Regions from separate parts of the Komagataeibacter sp. FNDCR2 genome, predicted to be linked through region 1. Evidence: predicted binding sites of a transcription regulator. Region 1 holds the regulator's gene; the other holds the start of a gene.
What was found. Region 1 encodes HrcA, which represses chaperone genes, less so after heat shock. Its sites were predicted from a motif close to GTTNGCACTCNCNNNNNGNGAGTGCNAAC; they were not measured.

Region 1 (9,769 bases):
CGCGGCCCGTGGCGGCGGACAGCACCACCGCCACGCGCCACTGTTCCAGCATGGCGGGCGGCGGCGTTACATGCGCAAGCATGCCCGCCCAGTCCCCGCCCACGTCGGCCGCGTCGATATGCGTGAACGCGCCGCGCCAGCCGCCATGCGCGCGGTCATAGCGCATCAGGCCCTCGCGCAGCGCCGTGGTGGCCGCCTGCTGCAGGTGGGAATCAAGCGATGTATGGACCGAAAGCCCCCCTTCCATCGTGGTGCCGATGCCGTAGCGTTCGATCAGTTCGCGGCGGACTTCCTCGGCAAACCATTCGGAGCCGGGCACCGGGCCGGGGCGGGTGAAATTGGCCGGGACCAGCGGTTCCTGCTGGGCGGCGCGCGCTTCCTCGGGGGTGATGTCGTGCAGGTCGGCCATACGGTCCAGCACCCAGTTGCGCCGGTTGGTCGCCGCCTGCACGAAGCGGTGCGGGTTATAGTTGGTGGGCGATTTGGGCAGCGCGCCCAGAAAGGCGGCCTCGGCATTGTCAAGCTGGTCGAGCGGCTTGTTGAAATAGGTCTGCGCCGCGGCGCCGATACCGTAGGCGCCTTCGCCCAGATAGATCTCGTTGAGGTAGATTTCGAGAATCTGTTCCTTGCCCAGCGTCTGCTCCAGCCGCATCGCCAGCAGGGCTTCCTTGATCTTGCGGTCCATCGACACCGCATTCGAGCCGAGCAGCATGATGCGCGCGACCTGCTGCGTGATGGTGGACGCCCCGATGGGGCGGTGCTTGGTGCCGTGCATCATCATGTCGGTCACGCCCGCGCGCAGGATCGCCAGCGGATCGACCCCGCCATGGGTGAAGAATTTCTGGTCCTCGGCGGCAAGGAAGGCGCTGCGCACGCGCACGGGAATGGCGCTGTAGGGCACGAATATGCGGCGCTCGGCCGCCAGTTCGGCCATGACCTGATCCTCACCGGAATACAGGCGGCTCATCACCGGCGGCTGGTAGGTGCGCAGGCCATCGACAGTGGGCAGGCCCTCGCTCAGGCGTTCATATTCGCGCCACGCCACCACGCCCCCCACGCCGCCGCCCAGCAGCACCACGGCCAGCGTGGTGCCGGCCAGCCAGCGCACCATCCGGTAGCGGGGACGACGGGGGCCACCAGCACCCGACCGGGAGGGTTCATCCATCCGGCCATCGCGGCCTGATCCGTCAGCAAGCGTCATCCGGTATCCAGTAGGGAAAGAAAAGGGCCGTTCTGTGTCGAAGTCCCCTGTCTAGCATTGTCCGCCACCGCCGTCGCCCCTGATCCTGCCCCGCGCGTATCCGAAACCTGTGGAGACGTTTTGGGAAAGCTTTTTTCCAGAGGGCTCCGCAAAGACGCCGCCTTTAAAAAAAAAGGCGGCACCCAAAAAGTTTTATTCTTTTTTTATCAAAAGTTTATGGTCATTCAGCTTCTTAACGTCTTCCCGCGCCCACATTGTTCTGGCGGGCCCATTCGGCGCGGCCATCGTTATCAAGCTGGCGGAATTCCTCGTCACTCAGCACGATCTGGGCGGCGGCGGCGTTGTCGGCCACATGGTCCGGGTTGCCCGTACCGGGAATGGGCAGCATCACCGGCGCGCGGCGCAGCAGCCACGCAAGGGCGATCTGGCCGGGCTGGACACCCTTCTCGCGCGCCAGACGGGTCAGCAGCGTATCCCCCCTGGTCAGGCCACCGGCGGCAAGCGGCGCCCATGGGATGAAGCCGATATTCTCCCGCGTGCAGTAATCCAGCACATCTTCCGAATAACGGTTGACGAGGTTGAAACGGTTCTGGACCGTGGCGACGGGAAAATAGAGCCGCGCGCGCTCGACCATCTCCACGGTGACCTCCGACAGCCCGACATGGCGGATCAGCCCCTGCGCGCGCATGGTGGCGATCGCCTCGAACTGCTGTTCGGGCGTGCAGTCGGCCCCCACGCGGTGCAGTTGCCACAGATCGATGCGTTCGACACCCAGCCTGCGCATGCTCATCAGCACGCACTGGCGCAGATAGTCGGGATTACCCACCGGCTTCCAGATATTGGGTCCATGCCGCGTATGGCCGCCCTTGGTGGCGATGATGGTGTCGGGATAGGGATGCAGCGCCTCGCGGATCAGGTCCTCGCTGACGAAGGGCCCGTAAGCATCCGCCGTATCGACAAGATTGATGCCCAGTTCGGGCAGGCGGCGCAGGGTGGCCAGCGCTGCGGCACGATCGGGGGGATCGCCCCATATGCCGGGCCCGGTAATCCGCATGGCCCCGAACCCCAGCCGCGTGACCTCCAGGTCACCGCCGATCATGAACGATCCGGACCGCCTTGCATCGGGTGTGGGCATGTCATTTTCCTTCCAGCTTCAGGCGCGCCGGGGGCCGGACCGCATGCCGGGCCGGGCGCGCCACTGCCATACCGGCGCCATCGCGGGCGCCCTCCATACGGCAACATCTCCATACGGAAATATAATGACATGCGGTAAAGCGCGGTTGCATGCCCACGGCGCATTTCAGCCCAGCATGCGGCCGATCACCCGCGCGGTATAATCCACAACCGGAATGATGCGGGCATAGTTGATGCGGGTTGGCCCGATCACGCCAATCGCCCCCACGATGCGGTTGCTGTCCGTCCGCGCGGGCGCGACCACGACCGACATGCCCGCCATGCCGAACAGCCCGCTTTCCGCGCCGATGAAAATGCGCACCCCCTCGGACTCACGGGCCAGATCGAGCAGGCGCAGCATGGTTTCCTGCGTTTCCAGCCGCTCGAACAGCATCTGGATGGTGGTCAGGCGCTCGATCTCGGTCACATCGGCCAGCAGGCGGCCCTGCCCGCGAATGAACAGCGTGCCGCCGCGCTCATCCGCCCCGCTCCATGTGGCAAGGCCGCTGGCCACGACTTCCGCCGTCAGGTGATCGAGTTCATTGCGGTTGGCGGTCATGTCGTTGCTGACCGTCTCGCGCAGGCGGTCAAGGGTCTGGCCGGACAGGTGGGCGTTGAGGTAATTGCCCGCCTCCACCAGCGCGGAAGGCGGCAGACCCACGGGCGTCTCGATCACGCGGTTTTCCACCTGCCCGTCCGCGCTGACCAGAACCACCAGCGCGCGGCCCGGGCCCAGCGCCACGAATTCGATATGCTTGATGGTGGAACTGTCGCTCTTGGGGGCCATGACCAGCCCCGCGGCCGAAGACAGGCCCGACAGCATGGAAGACGCCTGCGCCAGCATGTCCTCCAGCGAACGGCCCTTTACATCCAGCGTGCCCGAGATGCTCTCGCGTTCCTCCTCGCTCAGGCTGCCGAACTGGAGCAGGCCATCGACAAACAGCCGGACCCCCTTTTCCGTCGGCAGGCGACCGGCGGAGGCATGGGGCGAGAACAGCAGCCCCGCATCGGTCAGGTCCGCCATGACATTGCGAATCGTCGCGGGCGAAAGCGACAGCGGCAGGCGCTGCGACAGCGTGCGCGACCCCATGGGTTCGCCCGTTTCGACATACTGTTCCACGATCTCGTGCAGGATCGCGGCGGAACGGGCGTCCAGTCCCGATAACAGGGCGGGCCGTGATGCCGGGGATCGGGTTTCCATCGCCATGCCTCCTGTACACAGTCATCTGCCCCGCGGAGAGCCCGCAGGCACGTCATTATAGCAGATCATTCCTTTCCCTGCCCACGCGGGACTGGCAATAGGAACGGGTTGCGGGTTATGCCGCCCCATCACAATGCGGAGTTAGCCCCCATGCGCCCATCGGGTCGTGCCATCGACGCCCTGCGTCCCGTCTCCATCCAGACCGGATTCGCCCGCCATGCGGAAGGTTCAGCCCTGATCCGCATGGGGGGGACCGAAGTCCTGTGCGCCGCCAGTATCGAAACCCGCGTGCCCCCGTTCCTGCGTGGCAAGGGCCAGGGCTGGGTCACGGCGGAATACGGCATGCTGCCCCGCGCGACCCATACCCGTGGCGGGCGCGAAGCCGCGAAAGGCAAACAGAGCGGCCGCACACAGGAAATCCAGCGCCTGATCGCGCGCTCCCTGCGCGCGGTGACGGATCTGAAGGCCATGGGCGAAATCTCGGTCACGGTGGACTGCGACGTGCTGAACGCCGATGGCGGCACGCGCTGCGCCGCCATTACCGGCGCATGGGTCGCGCTGCGTCTGGCGCTGGACAAGCTGGTGCGCGAGGGGGCGCTGGCCACACTCCCGCTCCGGGGGCAGGTGGCCGCCATTTCCTGCGGGCTGACGGGGGACGGGGCGGTCCTCGACCTTGATTACGCCGAAGACAGCACCGCCGGGGCCGACGCCAATTTTGTCCTGACCGCCGATGGCGGGATTGTCGAGATTCAGGGCACGGCGGAAAAAGACCCCTTTACCGAAGCCCAGTTCAACGCGCTGATGCGGCTGGCGCGCATGGGCACGGCGGAGCTGTTCCGCATCCAGACCACCACGGTCAAGCAGGCGCTCGCGGCATGAACACCCCCACCAACCGCCTGAGCCGTGGGGACACGCTGGTCCTCGCCACCCATAACCGGGGCAAGATTGCCGAATTCGCGGCCCTGCTGGCCGGGTATGGCATCCGTGTCGTATCGGCCGGTGAACTGTCCCTGCCCGAGCCGGAGGAAACGGCGGACAGCTTCACCGGCAATGCAGCACTCAAGGCGCTGGCGGCGGCACGGGCGGCCAACCTGCCCGCGCTGGCTGATGATTCGGGCTTCTGCGTCGCCGCGCTGGGGGGCGCGCCGGGCATTTTCTCGGCCCGCTGGGCAGGGCCGGAAAAGGATTATCCCGACGCCATGCGCCGTATCCATGACCGCATGGCAGACAATCCCGACCGCAGCGCCTGGTTTATCTCCGTCCTGTGCCTGGCCTGGCCCGATGGCCGCACCGAAAGCTTCGAGGGACGGATTGACGGGCATGTCATCTGGCCGCCACAGGGTGAAAACGGTCACGGTTATGACCCGATCTTCGCCCCCGGCACCGGCACGCGCAGCTTTGCCGATATGAGTGATGCGGAAAAGAACACCATAAGCCACCGCGCGCTGGCGTTCGCCCTGTTCCGGGAGCGCTGCCTGCCCGCCGCGAACTGAGCCGCATCCTGCGCCATCAGTAAAAAAAGGCTGGCATCCCTGCGGAGCCAGCCTTTTTTTGTCACTCCACCGGGGGGTCAGCGCCCGGTCATGATCCGTTCCACCAGTTCGCTCACGCTGGGCACGTAGCCATTGGCGTAAAGCGGATCGGTCGCGAAGCGCCACGCATTGGTGCCGCCGAACATGAGGTTATGGTCCATGACCTCATCCTGGTCCGGGCCATGGGCATGCGCCACCGCCTGGAGTGTTTTCTGGATGCAGTACGAACGCGGATCCGCCTTGTGCCCGTTGGAATAGGACGGGGGACGCTGCGACCAGTTGGAAAAGCGGCATTCCGACAGGCAGCCCATGCAGGCCCCCTGATCGGCCAGAATCTCACGCGCCTTTTCCGGGGTTACGAACACCAGCGTGTTATCCGGCGTGCGCATGGCCTCGGTATAGCCTTCGCCCATCCACAGCCGCGCGCGCTGCCCGTCGGTCGGGGTGACGTAAACCTGCCGCCCGCGCGCGCCGATGGCCAGCGCCATGGTGTGCGCGCCCAGTTCCTCGGGCGAGAAGGGAATCTGCCGCTCCGAACGCCCGCGCAGTTCGCCAAGGAAGGCGTTGTTCACGGCGGAGGAATAGAAACCCGTGGGCGAGAAGCGGTTCAGGAACACATCCCCCTTCTTCAGCGTCAGGAGGCGGCGCTTCCAGGAATCGGGAATGGGGCTTTCACGCGTCAGCAACGGACGGGTGCCGAACTGGAAAGCGATCGGCCCGAGTTCGGGATTGTCGATCCAGTCCTGCCATTCCTCCAGCCACCACACGCCACCGGCCATGATGATGGGCGTCTCATCCAGCCCGAAAGCCCGCATCTGCTTGCGCAGCGCCAGCACGCGGGGGAACGGGTCCTCCGGCGCCAGCGGGTTTTCGGTATTGGACAGGCCATTATGGCCACCCGCGCGCCAGGGGTCTTCGTACACCACCGCGCCCAGCAGGTCCGCCGCCTTGTGATAGGCCCGCCGCCACAGGGCGTTGAACGCCCGCGCGGAGGAAACGATGGGATAGTAGTGGATGCCAAACCGCGCCGCGATTTCGGACAGGCGGTACGGCATGCCCGCGCCGCAGGTCAGGCCCTGTATCAGCCCCGGCGCACCTTCCAGCACCCCGTTGATGACACGTTCCGCCCCACCCATTTCCCACAGGATATTGGCGTGGATACGTCCCCGCCCGCCCGCGATCTCATGGGCGATGCGCGCCTGGTCGATACCGCCGCGAATGGCGTAATCGACCAGTTCCTCGTGCCGTTCGCGCCGCGTCCTGCCGTGATATTCCTGCGGGATAACGTTGCCCTCGGCATCGTAGGAATCGGCATTCACGATCGAAACCGTGCCTGCCCCCCCGGCTGCGGCCCAGTGCCCGGCGGAGATGCCGGTTGAGATCGAGACGCCCTTCCCCCCCTCGACCAGGGGCAGAATATCCGTCCCACCCATTCGGATCGCATTGATCGGCTTCATCACCATTCCATCGTCATGTATCTGCCCGCGCGCAGGGGAAAAAACCCGCAGGCCCCCTGCGCGTCGGACCGTCTTATCGACCCGGCCGCCGCGTATCAGCGCGCGGCAGGCGCACGACCGGGCTTGGCGCCCACTGTCTCGGTAATGTCGGCGCCGGTTTCCTGATCGACCACGCGCATGGACAGCTTGACCTTGCCGCGATCGTCGAAGCCCAGAACCTTCACCTTCACCTCGTCCCCCTGCTTGACGACATCGGTCGTCTTGGAGACGCGGCCCTGCGCCAGTTCGGAGATGTGAACAAGACCGTCACGCGGGCCAAGGAAGTTCACGAACGCCCCGAAATCGGCGGTCTTCACCACCTTACCATTATAGATCTGGCCCACTTCGGGTTCGGCCACGATGCCACGGATCCGCTCGATGGCCTTTGTGGCCTGATCGTCGGAGGTCGCGGCGATCATGATCGTGCCGTCATCGTTGATATCGATCTTCGCACCCGAATATTCAACGATCTCACGAATGACTTTACCGCCCTGACCGATCACATCGCGGATTTTTTCCTTCGGCACGGAGATCGTGGTGATCTTCGGTGCGGAGGAGGACACATCCGAACGGCCTTCGGTCAGCGCCTTGGCCATCTCGCCCAGGATGTGCAGACGGCCCTGACGGGCCTGGCCCAGCGCGATCTTCATGATTTCAGGCGTGATGGACGTGATCTTGATGTCCATCTGCAGCGCGGTCACGCCCTGCTCGGTGCCAGCCACCTTGAAGTCCATGTCGCCCAGGTGATCCTCGTCGCCGAGGATGTCGGACAGCACGGCGAAATCGTCATCTTCCTTGATCAGGCCCATGGCGATACCGGCGACCGGGCGCTTGAGCGGAACGCCCGCGTCCATCAGCGCAAGCGAGGTGCCGCACACCGTGGCCATGGAGGAGGAGCCGTTGCTTTCCGTGATCTCGGAGACGACACGCATGGTGTACGGGAACGTATCCTTGCCCGGCAGCAGCGGGTGGATGGCGCGCCACGCCAGCTTGCCATGCCCGATTTCACGACGGCCCGGGGAACCCATGCGCCCGCACTCACCCACCGAGAAGGGGGGGAAGTTGTAGTGCAGCATGAAATTGGTGCGGTATTCGCCTTCCAGCGCGTCCACCACCTGCTCATCCTGCGCCGTGCCCAGCGTGGCGACAACCAGCGCCTGCGTCTCGCCACGGGTAAACAGGGCGGAGCCATGCGCGCGCGGCAGGATGCCGACTTCGGACACGATGGGGCGAATCGTTTCCAGATCACGCCCGTCGATGCGGTAGCCGGTGTCCAGCACCTCGGTGCGCACCACGTCGGCTTCCAGATCCTTGATCATCGGCTTGGCGGCGTCGGCGTCGGCCTCACCGATCTTGGCGAGGATCGCTTCACGCGCGGCGGCGACCTTCTTGTAACGCACCTGCTTGGCGCGTTCCTTGTAGGCTTCGGCGATCAGGGCGCGACCGGCCTTGTCCACCTTCTTGCGCAGCTTGATTTCCTCGGCCGTCGGCTCGGCCAGATCCCACGGCGCCTTGGCGGCACTCTCGGCCAGGTCGATGATCAGGTCGATCACCGGCTGGAAGGCTTCATGGCCGAAGGTCACGGCGCCCAGCATCACGTCCTCGGACAGTTCGCTGGCCTCGGACTCGACCATCAGCACGCCTTCGGCCGTTCCGGCCACGACCAGATCGAGGTCGCTGTCGCGGACCTGCGAAATGGTCGGGTTCAGGATGTACGCGCCATCGCTGTACCCCACGCGGGCGGCGGCAACCGGGCCGAAGAACGGAATGCCCGACAGCGTCAGCGCCGCCGAACAGCCGATCAGCGCCACGACCGCCGGATCATTTTCCATGTCATGGCTCAGCACGGTGGCCACGACCTGCACTTCGTTACGGAAGTTTTCGGGGAAGAGCGGCCGGATCGGACGGTCGATCAGGCGGGAGTTCAGGACCTCGGCCTCGCTCGGGCGGCCCTCACGCTTGAAGAAGCCACCGGGAATCTTGCCCGCGGCGTAGGCTTTTTCCTGATAGTTGACCGTAAGCGGGAAGAAATCCTGCCCCGGCTTTACGCTCTTGGCGCCGACAGCCGTGCACAGCACCACCGTATCGCCATAGGTGACAACCACCGCGCCATCGGCCTGACGGGCGATCTTGCCCGTTTCCAGCACCAGCGGACGACCGCCCCACTCGATTTCCTTGCGAAAATAATTGAACATCCAGACAAACCCTGTCCGTTGACTGCCGCAATGCTGGCGGGCCGGACGTGGGAACATATGATGGCAGCGCCTCGGACGGCATGGAGTGATGACGGCTCCGCCGCCAATACACCATGTGGCCTGAAACGCTGCGATCCGGTCCGGACATTTCCGCCGTTGCGTCGGCAGCGAGTTGATGGCGCCCGTTATGGACGCCTGAAAATATCCGACCGCGCCGGGCACGGGCATGACAGGGCATGCCCCGCGCCCGGACGGGCCGTGCGGGAACGCATTATGACCGCGTTCCCGCGGGGTCGCAAATCAGCGACGCAGGCCGAGGCGCTTGATCAGTGTTTCGTAGCGGCTCTGGTCCTTGCGCTTGACATAGTCCAGCAGGCGGCGGCGGCGACCGACCAGCATCAGCAGGCCACGGCGGGAATGGAAATCCTTCGCGTGGGTCTTGAGGTGATCGGTCAGGTTCACGATCCGCTCGGTCAGCAGGGCAACCTGCACTTCCGGTGAGCCCGTGTCCGTGGCGGCGGTCTGGTATTCGCCAATCAGCGCCGTGCGGCGTTCAGCAGTAATCGACATCGTTTTCTCCATTAAAGATTCAGGTTCGGTTCACAGCATGCGTACTGATCGCAGCCAGCCATCCACGGGGCGGCACAGCCCGACCACACGCGCCCCGTCCATTGCACGCACGACCCCGCTGCGGGGGTCGGTGTGCGCCGGCATCCGGTCCGCCAGAACGCCCAGGTCAAGTGCCTGGCCGTATGACAGGGCATCCGCTTCCTCACGTGTCAGGGCCAGCGCCGGGATGTCGGCCAGCGCGGTCGCGACCGGAAGGAGCAGATCCGGTGGAGCAGGCGCGTTGTCGGCGCTTGCGACAATTTTGTCCAGCACAATCGCATCGGATTCATCAAAAGGCCCGACCCTGAGCCGCCGCAGCGCCGCGACATGACCCACCGTGCCGCAGGCCAGCGCGATATCGC
Region 2 (9,769 bases), 670 kb from region 1:
ATTACGACTGCTGGCACGACAGCCATGACAGCGTGACGGTGGATGCCGTGGTCAAGGTGATGCAGGAAAACGCCAGCCGTGCGCGTGCGCTGGTCCGTTCGGTCATTCCCCGTCTCGGCGCGCCGCGTGGGCCCTGTCACGCCGGGTGCGACCGGGCGCTGGAACATGCGCTGATCACCGCGCCCGCGAAACGCGACCCGGCGGTGCTGGCCCGGCTTGACGCCGTTGCGGGACGGGTGCTGCGCGGCTGATCCATAGCTCTTCACGCCGCCATCGTATGACATGATGGCGGCGGGAGGGCTCACAGCCAGTGTTCGAAAAAGCTCAGGCTGCGCTGCATGGCCAGCGTCGCCGCCGCCGCGTTGTAGGACGGGCGGTCGGTACAGCCAAAGCCATGATCCGCGCCTTCATAGGTGAAGATTTCGATATCCGCATGCGCGGCGCGGATGGCCTCGACATCATCAAGCGGGATATGGGCGTCATCCGCGCCGAAATGTAGCTGCACCGGGCAGTTGGGTGTCTGGCTGCGGGTCTCGGCAATGCCGCCGCCATACCAGGCCACCGCCGCCGCGAAGGTGTCCGTCCGGCATGCGGCTTCCCATGCCAGCTTGCCCCCCCAGCAGAAGCCGATGATGCCCGTTTTCTCGGTCGTCAGGCACCCGGCGGCGGCGACGAGATCCTTCAGTGCGTTGTCCTCGCCACCTTCGGCGCGCAGCTTCAGGCCTTCGTGCACGCCCGCGCTGTCATACGGCAGGACGGTGTCGCGCCGCACGCGGTCGAACAGGGCGGGGGCGATGACCTGATAGCCCTGTGCGGCAAGGGAATCGCAGACCGCGCGGATATAGGGCGTGATTCCGAAGATTTCCTGCACCACCACGACGGAACGCGCGGCGTCCGGCCGGCCGGCGCGGTAAGCGGAAAACGTATGCCCGTCAGCCGCGGTAACGGTTATGACTGCGCCCATGGCATTCCCTCCATTCTTTCTCTTGTTGTCGGCCAAGAATGATGCCGGATGGTTTTACGTCAACATGAAACCGCGTGGCGGCGAATTTTGAAGGTTCCCGCCGCCTGCGCCCACCCGGCGCGGACTCGGCGGGGCGTATGGCCATGCACTGGGGGCGAGGCTGGGCACTACTTTCATCATCCGAGGCGGCATTATTTTATAAATAATTGATATATAATGGAAAAGTAAGAAAAGGACGCCTCCACCACCGGGATGGCGGGATTTGGACGCTTTTCCCTTATCCGGTGTTCTTGACACCTGGGAAGGTGCTTCCTATCTGGTCATTAGCACTCTCACGAGGGGAGTGCTAACGCGATGCGGCCTGGCGCGCGCGCCAAACCGGTGGCGTTGCTTAATCAAGGGCGTTACCTTTTTTTATAGATGTGGAGCGATCCATCCATGACGAAATTTCGTCCCCTGCATGACCGCGTGGTCGTCCGTCGCCTCAAGAGCGAGGAAAAGACTGCAGGTGGTATCATCATCCCTGAGACCGCCAAGGAAAAGCCGATGGAAGGCGAGGTGATCTCGGTCGGACCGGGTGCCCGTAACGAGCAGGGCCAGCTTGTGGCCCTGGACGTCAAGGCGGGTGACCGCGTCCTGTTCGGCAAGTGGTCGGGCACGGAAGTGACGATCAACGGTGAAGAACTGCTGATCATGAAGGAAAGCGACATCATGGGCGTGGTCGCCTGACCCACCCCGCTTTCCCGACCGAGTGACATTTAAGAAAACCTTCCCTACCGGAGAAAAGAAAAATGGCAGCCAAGGACGTAAAGTTCGGCGGTGAAGCCCGCCAGCGCATGCTGCGTGGCGTTGATATCCTTGCGGACGCGGTCAAGGTGACCCTGGGGCCCAAGGGCCGCAATGTCGTGCTCGACAAGAGCTTCGGCGCGCCGCGCATCACGAAGGACGGTGTCTCCGTCGCCAAGGAAATCGAACTGGCTGACAAGTTCGAGAACATGGGCGCGCAGATGGTCCGTGAAGTCGCCTCCAAGACCAACGACGTCGCGGGCGACGGCACCACCACCGCCACCGTGCTGGCCCAGGCCATCGTGCGCGAAGGCGCCAAGGCCGTTGCCGCCGGCATGAACCCGATGGACCTCAAGCGCGGCATCGACAAGGCGGTTGGCGTTGTCATCGAAGAGCTGAAGAAGAACGCGAAGAAGATCACGACCCCGGCCGAAACGGCGCAGGTCGGCACGATTTCCGCCAATGGCGAAAAGGAAATCGGCGAGATGATCTCGCAGGCCATGCAGAAGGTCGGCTCCGAGGGCGTCATCACGGTGGAAGAGGCCAAGGGCCTGCACACCGAGCTGGACGTGGTCGAGGGCATGCAGTTCGACCGTGGCTACATCTCCCCGTATTTCGTGACGAATGCGGAAAAGATGACCGTCGATCTGGACAGCCCCTACATCCTGATCCACGAAAAGAAGCTGTCCTCGCTGCAGCCGATCCTGCCGCTGCTTGAGGCGGTCGTGCAGTCCGGCCGTCCGCTGCTGATCATCGCCGAAGACGTCGATGGCGAAGCGCTGGCGACGCTGGTGGTCAACAAGCTGCGTGGTGGCCTGAAGATCGCCGCCGTCAAGGCGCCGGGCTTCGGTGACCGTCGCAAGGCGATGCTGGAAGATATCGCGATCCTGTCCGGTGGCCAGGTTATCAGCGAAGATCTGGGCATCAAGCTCGAGAGCGTCACGCTCGACATGCTGGGCACCGCCAAGAAGGTGCACATCAACAAGGAAAACACCACGATCGTCGAAGGCGCTGGCGACAGCGCGGGCATCAAGGCCCGTTGCAGCCAGATCCGTGCGCAGATCGAGGAAACCACCTCCGATTACGATCGCGAGAAGATGCAGGAACGCCTGGCCAAGCTGGCGGGTGGTGTTGCCGTGATCCGCGTCGGTGGGTCCACCGAGATCGAGGTGAAGGAACGCAAGGACCGCGTTGACGACGCCCTGCACGCCACGCGCGCGGCGGTTGAGGAAGGCATCGTTCCCGGTGGTGGCACGGCGCTGGCACGCGCTTCGACCCAGCTTGGCGGCCTGCACTTCCATAACGATGACCAGCGCGTCGGCGCCGAGATCATCCGCAAGGCCCTGCAGGCGCCGCTGCGCCAGATCGCCCACAACGCGGGTGAAGATGGTGCGGTCATCGCGGGCAAGGTTCTGGAAAACAGCACCTACACCTTCGGTTTCGACGCCCAGATCGGGGATTACAAGGATCTGGTCGAAGCCGGGATCATCGACCCGATGAAGGTTGTCCGCACCGCGCTGCAGGATGCGGCGTCGGTTGCCGGCCTGCTGATCACCACCGAAGCGATGGTGGCGGAGCGTCCGGAAAAGAAGGCCCCGCCGATGCCCGAAGGTGGCATGGGTGGTATGGGCGGCATGGGCGGCATGGATTTCTGATCCAGCCGGGCATACGCCACGAAAAAGGGGGGAAGGGCCACGGGTCCTTCCCCCTTTTTTTATGCCCGTTTCATGTCCGATGGTGCAGATGTGAGAACGCGGATGTCGGGATTATTTGACACGGACGCCCATTTCATGCTGCCCCTATGGTGCACGAACGACGTGAAAGCGGCAGGGTGTTTTCCGGATGCCCCGTTTTTTTCATCGCCGTAAAGGCACGCGCCCGGATTCCCGGTATTAGGACCGGGAAGGATGGCGCTGGAGAAGAGACTGGCTATGGCTACCGGAAAAGTAAAATGGTTCAATGCAACCAAGGGTTTTGGCTTCATCATGCCTGATGATGGCGGCAAGGACGTGTTTGTGCACATTACCGCCGTGCAGGCGGCGGGCCTGCGTGGCCTGAACGAGGACCAGGCGGTCAGCTATGACATCGCCATGGAGCGTGGCAAGGCCGCCGCGACCAACCTCAAGGCGCTCTGACGTCTCTCCCGCTTCAGGGGGTAAGGTCGGGGAGCAGTCAGGAAAGCTGGCTGGCGGGGGTGTCCTGCGCATGCAGGAAGCCCGTGATCTCCCGCGCCGCCGCGCTCAGGCTAAGGCGGCGGACCATTACCCCCTCGGGAAAAGCCGACAGCAGGCGTGACGGGGTGCGCCGGTCCAGCAGGACGAACACGCCCCTGTCCTGTCGGCTGCGGATCAGGCGACCGAACGCCTGGCGCAGGCGCAGGCGGGCGATCATGTCGTCATAACGCCCCGGTGCGCCACCGGACAGGTGAATCCGCCGCTCCCGGTGCAGGATGTCGGGACGTGGCCATGGCACGCGCTCGAATGCGACAAGCCGCAGCGCGTCACCGGGCACATCCACCCCATCACGCATGGCGTCGGTTCCCAGCAGGCAGGCATTGCGCTCGCTGCGCAGGATGTCCACCAGCGTCGCGTTATCCATCGGGTCCACATGCTGGGCGAACAGCGGCAGGTCCGCGGCTTCCAGTGGGGTGACGATGCGCCTGTACACTTCCCTCAGCCGCGATATGGCCGTGAACAGCCCCAGCGCCCCGCCGCCCGACGCCATGAACAGCGTGCGGTAGGCCCCGGCCAGCGCCGCCGGGTCATCATGCGCCACATCATTGATGATGTACGCCCGGCTCTGCGCGGCGTAGTCGAACGGGCTGGGAAAGGACGCACGGATGGCGGGTGAGGGCAGGTGGATCGCGCCTGACCGGGCCTCCGCCGCGTCCCATGCGCGCTCGGCGCTGTCATGGGTATTATCCTCTCCCGTTTCATCACGCAGGGTGGCCGATGTAATCAGCACGCCGTGCGCGGGGGCGGCCAGCACGCTGGCGAACGGAATGGTGGGGTCAAGCCAGTGGCGGTACAGCCCGACATCGCGCTCCCCGGGGTTCTGGCCCTCGCGCCGGTCCATGCGGATATAATCGATATATTGCGGGGTCGCCCCATCGGGCGGCGTGTCATCCGCCCGCATGCCGCCCAGCATGGGGCACCAGCCATCCACCCGTGCCAGCGCGCGGCGGCGGATGGAGCGGATGGCGGCGGCAATCCGTTCGCGCATGGGGGTGTCCAGCCATTCGGCCTCGGTATCCAGCGCCTCATCCAGTCGCGCCACCAGCGTACGCAATGGTTCGGCCAGGCGGCGCAGCGCCCGTTCCAGCCCCTGCGCCGCCAGGTGCAGCGATTCAGGCATGGGGTGAAGGTCGCATTCACTGTCGCCGCCCCGGCGTTGCCCGCCTTCGGGGCTGCCCTGCGTGCGGGCCAGCACCTGCTGGCGCAGTTCGTGCAGCAGCAGTTCGGTGGGATTGGACAGCACCGGCTCATCCGCCACCACAGGCGTACCGGCCTGCTGGCCATGGACAGGGTCATGCGCGGCGAGGCGGGCCGACCAGCCGGGTGCCGGCAGGGCGCGGGCGGCCATGAGCGCGGTGTCGAGCGGGATTTCGATGCGCGGAATATGGACCAGAAGATCTTCAAGCCGCCTGCGCAGCCCGCGTGCGCGTGAACGCGCGCCTTCCGCGCCAAGCAGCCAGCGGCGCAGTTCCGCCGCCTCCAGCCCCGACAGTTCCAGCGCGAAGGCGCTGTCGGCCGACTGCGCGATATGATGGCCTTCATCCATGATGTAGCGGGTGGGCGTATGATCCTCGTTGCTGGTGTCCGAGCCATCCAGCGCGTGCCATGCCGCCTGCGACATGACCAGCGCATGATTGGCAATGACCAGATCCGCTGTCCTGGCGCGGCGGATGGAATGTTCCACCAGGCACTGCTGGTAATGCGGGCACGCGCCATGAATGCATTCGCCGCGCCGGTCGGCGATTCCGGTCAGCAGCCCACGGCCGAACAGGTCGCCAAACCAGCCCGGCAGGTCACCGCCCGACAGGTCGCCATCATGCGTATGGGCCGCCCACAGGGCTATGAGCGCCAGCCCGATCAGGCTGCCATCCGCCGCCTGCCCGCGTGAGAGGGCGATGTTCACGCTCTCCTCCATGTTGAGCAGGCACAGGTAATTCTCCCGCCCCTTGCGCACCACCACATGGCTGCGGCGCTGGGCGGGATCGGGAAACAGCCGGGCGAGTTCGGATTCAATCTGGCGTTGCAGGTGGCGGGTATAGGTACTGATCCAGACCGCCCCCCCGTTGCGGTGCGACCAGATGCTGGCGGGCGCGATATAGCCAAGGGTCTTGCCCGTGCCGGTACCGGCCTCCGCCAGCACCATATGCGGGTCGCCCTGGGTTGTGCGGGGGGCGAAGGCCTGGGCCGCGACGTGGCTGAAGGCCTCCTGCGCGGGGCGGTGTTCGGCCCCGTCACCCAGGATGGTGCGCAGGTGGGCGCGGGCTTCCTCTCCCGTTACCGGCTGCGCGGCGGGCGCGGGCCGGGGGGCGGTGTCTTCCCATCTGGGCAGGCGGGCCCAGACCTTCAGGGCCTCGTTGGGCTGCACCATGCCCGCGGGCAGCCTGTCGGCGCCGTCCAGTCCCAGCGCCGCGCAGACCGAAGGCCCCCATGCCCATCCCGCCTGCCGCATGCGCCATGCCAGCGCGGCCTTTATGCCGCCTTCGGGCGTGTTGCGGCCGCGCGAGATGCGGCGCAGCATCTCGAACGCCAGATCGGGCAGCAGGTCGGCCTCCGGCCGGTCCAGCCTGTGTTCGGCAATGCCCAGCGTCATGCCCAGCCCGCGCGCCGTGGGCGGCGTGCCCTGCGCGGGCAGGGCGAAGGCGAACAGTTCCAGCAGGTCCAGCCATGGGCAGGGGCGTGGCGGGGGCGGCAGGTCAAGCCTGCGTGCGGTGGCGGGCGCGTGAATGACCATGAGCGCGGGCCATTGCGGCAGTTCGCGCCGTATGTCCGCCGCTGTCATGGACACGATCTCCCCTTCCGGGGTCAGGACCGACCAGGCGCCGTGGCGGGGAATGATCGCCGGTGCGCTGTCCGGCAGGGGCGGGGTGTCTGGCATGTCGGTACATGATATAGGGTAAGTGGGCGTCTGTCGCCCGCCGCGTGTCATGTCATTCCCGTTGCCGCGCCCCGTGGTGTGGAATAGGATGGATTGACCCGCGTCATTCCTGCCCATAGCTTGCCGGTCCATGTCAGAACAGCATCGTCCCCTTATCTCTCCCCTTCCCAAATCCTGGCCGTTCGAGGAAGCCGCCAAGCTGTCCGCGCATGTCGGCGCGCGCGCGGTGACGGCGGAACGGCCCGTGCTGCTGGAAACCGGATATGGCCCGTCGGGCCTGCCCCATATCGGCACGTTCGGGGAGGTCGCGCGCACATCATGGGTGCGGCAGGCCTTTACGGGGCTGACCGGCCTGCCCACGCGGCTGCTGGCGTTTTCGGATGATATGGACGCCCTGCGCAAGGTGCCCGAAAACGTGCCCAACCAGGACATGCTGCGCCAGTTCATCGGCAAGCCGCTTTCACGCGTGCCGGACCCGTTCGGCACGCACGATTCCTTTGCCGCGCATAACAACGCCCGGCTCCGCGCCTTTCTGGACGGTTTCGGCTTTGAATATGAATTCGCATCTTCCACCCGGTATTACGAAGGGGGCCGTTTTGACGCCGCCCTGAAGCGCGTGCTGGAAGTGCATGACGAAATCGTGGCCGTGATCGCCCCCACGCTGGGGCAGGAACGGCGCGCCACCTATTCCCCCGTGCTGCCCATCCACCCCCGCACCGGCCAGGTCATGCAGGTGCGCATGGATGCGATCGACCCGGTCGCGGGCACCGTGCGCTGGACGGATGAGGATGGCGAGACATTTGAAACCCCGGTGACCGGCGGCCACGCCAAGATGCAGTGGAAGGCCGACTGGGCCATGCGCTGGTACGCGCTGGGTGTCGATTATGAAATGTCGGGCAAGGATCTGATCGACAGCGTGCGGCTGTCGGGCAGGATTTGCCGCATCCTTGGCGGCCAGCCGCCAGCGGGCCTGACCTATGAGCTGTTTTTGGACCAGAACGGGCAGAAAATCTCCAAGTCGAAGGGCAATGGCATTTCCGTCGAGGAATGGCTGCGCTACGCCCCGGCGGAAAGTCTGGGCCAGTACATGTTCAACGCCCCGCAGCGCGCCAAGCGGCTATTCTTTGATGTCATCCCCAAGGCGACGGATGAATATCTGGCCCATGTGGGCAAGGCGAAGACGCTTGCCGCTGATGACCCGGCCCTGCTGACCAACCCGGCATGGTTCATCCATGGGGGGCAAATTCCGGCCAGCGCGGGCAGCCCCGTCACGTTCGGCATGCTGCTCAATCTGGCCAGTGTCGCCAATGCCGAGACGCCGGATGTGCTGTGGAAGTTCATCCAGCGTTACGACGCCGCCGCCACACCGCAAAGCTGCCCGATGCTGGCGCGTCTGGTGGACCATGCCATTGTCTATTATGCCGATTTTGTCCGCCCCACGAAGCATTATCGCGGCCCCGACGCGCATGAGCGCAAGGCGCTGGCCGATCTGGCCGAAGCCCTGCGCGGGCTGGAGGGGGAGGATGTCTCCCCCGATACCTGCCAGAACCTGGTGTTCGAGATCGGGAAGACCCATGGCTTCGACCCGCTGCGTGCGTGGTTCGGCTGCCTGTATGAAGTGCTGCTGGGGCAGAAGGAAGGCCCGCGTTTCGGGATTTTTGTCGCGTTGTACGGGATCACGGAAACCGTGGCCCTGATCGAGGCGGCCTTGACCCGTGACGAAAGGGCGGCAGGCTAGGGGCCAGCCATGGCCGAACACCCGCGTCACGACGACGCCATGGCCCCGCGCGATACGGGTGGGAAGCCTGATGGAACGCCCCCCCCGGGCAGGCGGGGAATACTGCGTCACCTGCCCCACATACTGGGCCTGCTGCTGCTGCTGGCCGCCATCGTGGTGGTCCAGCGCGAAGTGCGGCACCTGCACTGGCATGACATAAGCCAGGCGCTGGCCGCCATTCCGGCGACGACACTGTGGGCGGGGGCGGGTTTTACGCTGCTGTCCTATCTCGTCCTGTCGTTTTATGACTGGCTGGCCGTGCGGCAGGTGGGGTGCGCGCTCTCGTTCCGGCGTACGGCGTTCGCGGCGTTCTGTTCCTATGTCCTGTCGCATAATCTGGGGTTTTCGGCCATTTCCGGGGCGGCAGTGCGCTTCAGGCTGTATGGCAACTGGGGCCTGAGACCGTTTCAGGTTGCCCAGATCATTGCCTTCTGCTCGGCCACCTACCTGCTGGGGGCGGCGGTCCTGATCGGCAGCGTGCTGGTGCTGGAACCGGCCACGGTGCCCTTCATCGGGCAGGAACTGCCCACCGTGCTCATGCGGCTGGTGGGCATGGTGATGTGGGGCGGGGTGATCGCCTATGTCGTCATGGGGCGCTATGTCAACGAGATCAGGGTCTGGCGATGGCGGATAACCTTCCCGTCCTCCGCCATGGCGGTGATGCAGACAACGGTCGCGGCGCTGGAAGTCGCGGTGACGGCGGCGATCGCCTATACCTTCGTGCCATCGGCGCCGGGGCTGGATTACGGTACGTTCCTTGCCATCTACATCGCGTCCTACACGGCGGGGCTGGTGGCCAGCGTGCCCGGGGGGCTCGGGGTTTTTGACGGCACGATGATGCTTGCGCTCAGTGCGTACCTGCCCGCCACGCGCATCGTGACCGCCATTCTGGTCTTCCGCCTGTTCTACTATATCGTTCCCCTGTTCGTGGCGGGCATCATGTTCGCCTCGCATGAACTGTTCCTGCGCGGGGATGCCGCCCTTTCGCGCAAGGTCGGTGCGCGCCGTCCGCTGCGGGGGCCGCGCACGGACCGCCCCAGTCAGGTCATTCGCGAAAGCGAGGCCGATTTTTCCGTGGCCGTGGCGACGGGCGCCGTCTCCCTGTGCGGCGCGCTCCTTCTGGCGCTGACCCT

Region 2: a site for HrcA is predicted at 1,287-1,315, ahead of groES (co-chaperone GroES). Genes of this name have one in related genera too.

What each region holds. Positions count from the first base shown of each region.
Region 1 is NZ_JAIWOU010000001.1:2,081,486-2,091,254, reverse strand. It holds gene LDL28_RS09935 (penicillin-binding protein 1A) at 1-1,201, opposite strand, end outside; gene LDL28_RS09930 (aldo/keto reductase) at 1,434-2,336, opposite strand; gene hrcA (heat-inducible transcriptional repressor HrcA) at 2,502-3,581, opposite strand; gene rph (ribonuclease PH) at 3,726-4,454, shown strand; gene rdgB (RdgB/HAM1 family non-canonical purine NTP pyrophosphatase) at 4,451-5,068, shown strand; gene LDL28_RS09910 (nitronate monooxygenase family protein) at 5,146-6,564, opposite strand; gene pnp (polyribonucleotide nucleotidyltransferase) at 6,660-8,798, opposite strand; gene rpsO (30S ribosomal protein S15) at 9,099-9,368, opposite strand; gene truB (tRNA pseudouridine(55) synthase TruB) at 9,399-9,769, opposite strand, start outside.
Region 2 is NZ_JAIWOU010000001.1:2,754,991-2,764,759, forward strand. It holds gene LDL28_RS13060 (S-methyl-5'-thioadenosine phosphorylase) at 1-251, shown strand, start outside; gene LDL28_RS13065 (dienelactone hydrolase family protein) at 302-964, opposite strand; gene groES (co-chaperone GroES) at 1,403-1,693, shown strand; gene groL (chaperonin GroEL) at 1,756-3,405, shown strand; gene LDL28_RS13080 (cold-shock protein) at 3,682-3,885, shown strand; gene LDL28_RS13085 (ATP-dependent DNA helicase) at 3,923-6,859, opposite strand; gene LDL28_RS13090 (lysine--tRNA ligase) at 6,990-8,597, shown strand; gene LDL28_RS13095 (lysylphosphatidylglycerol synthase domain-containing protein) at 8,637-9,769, shown strand, end outside.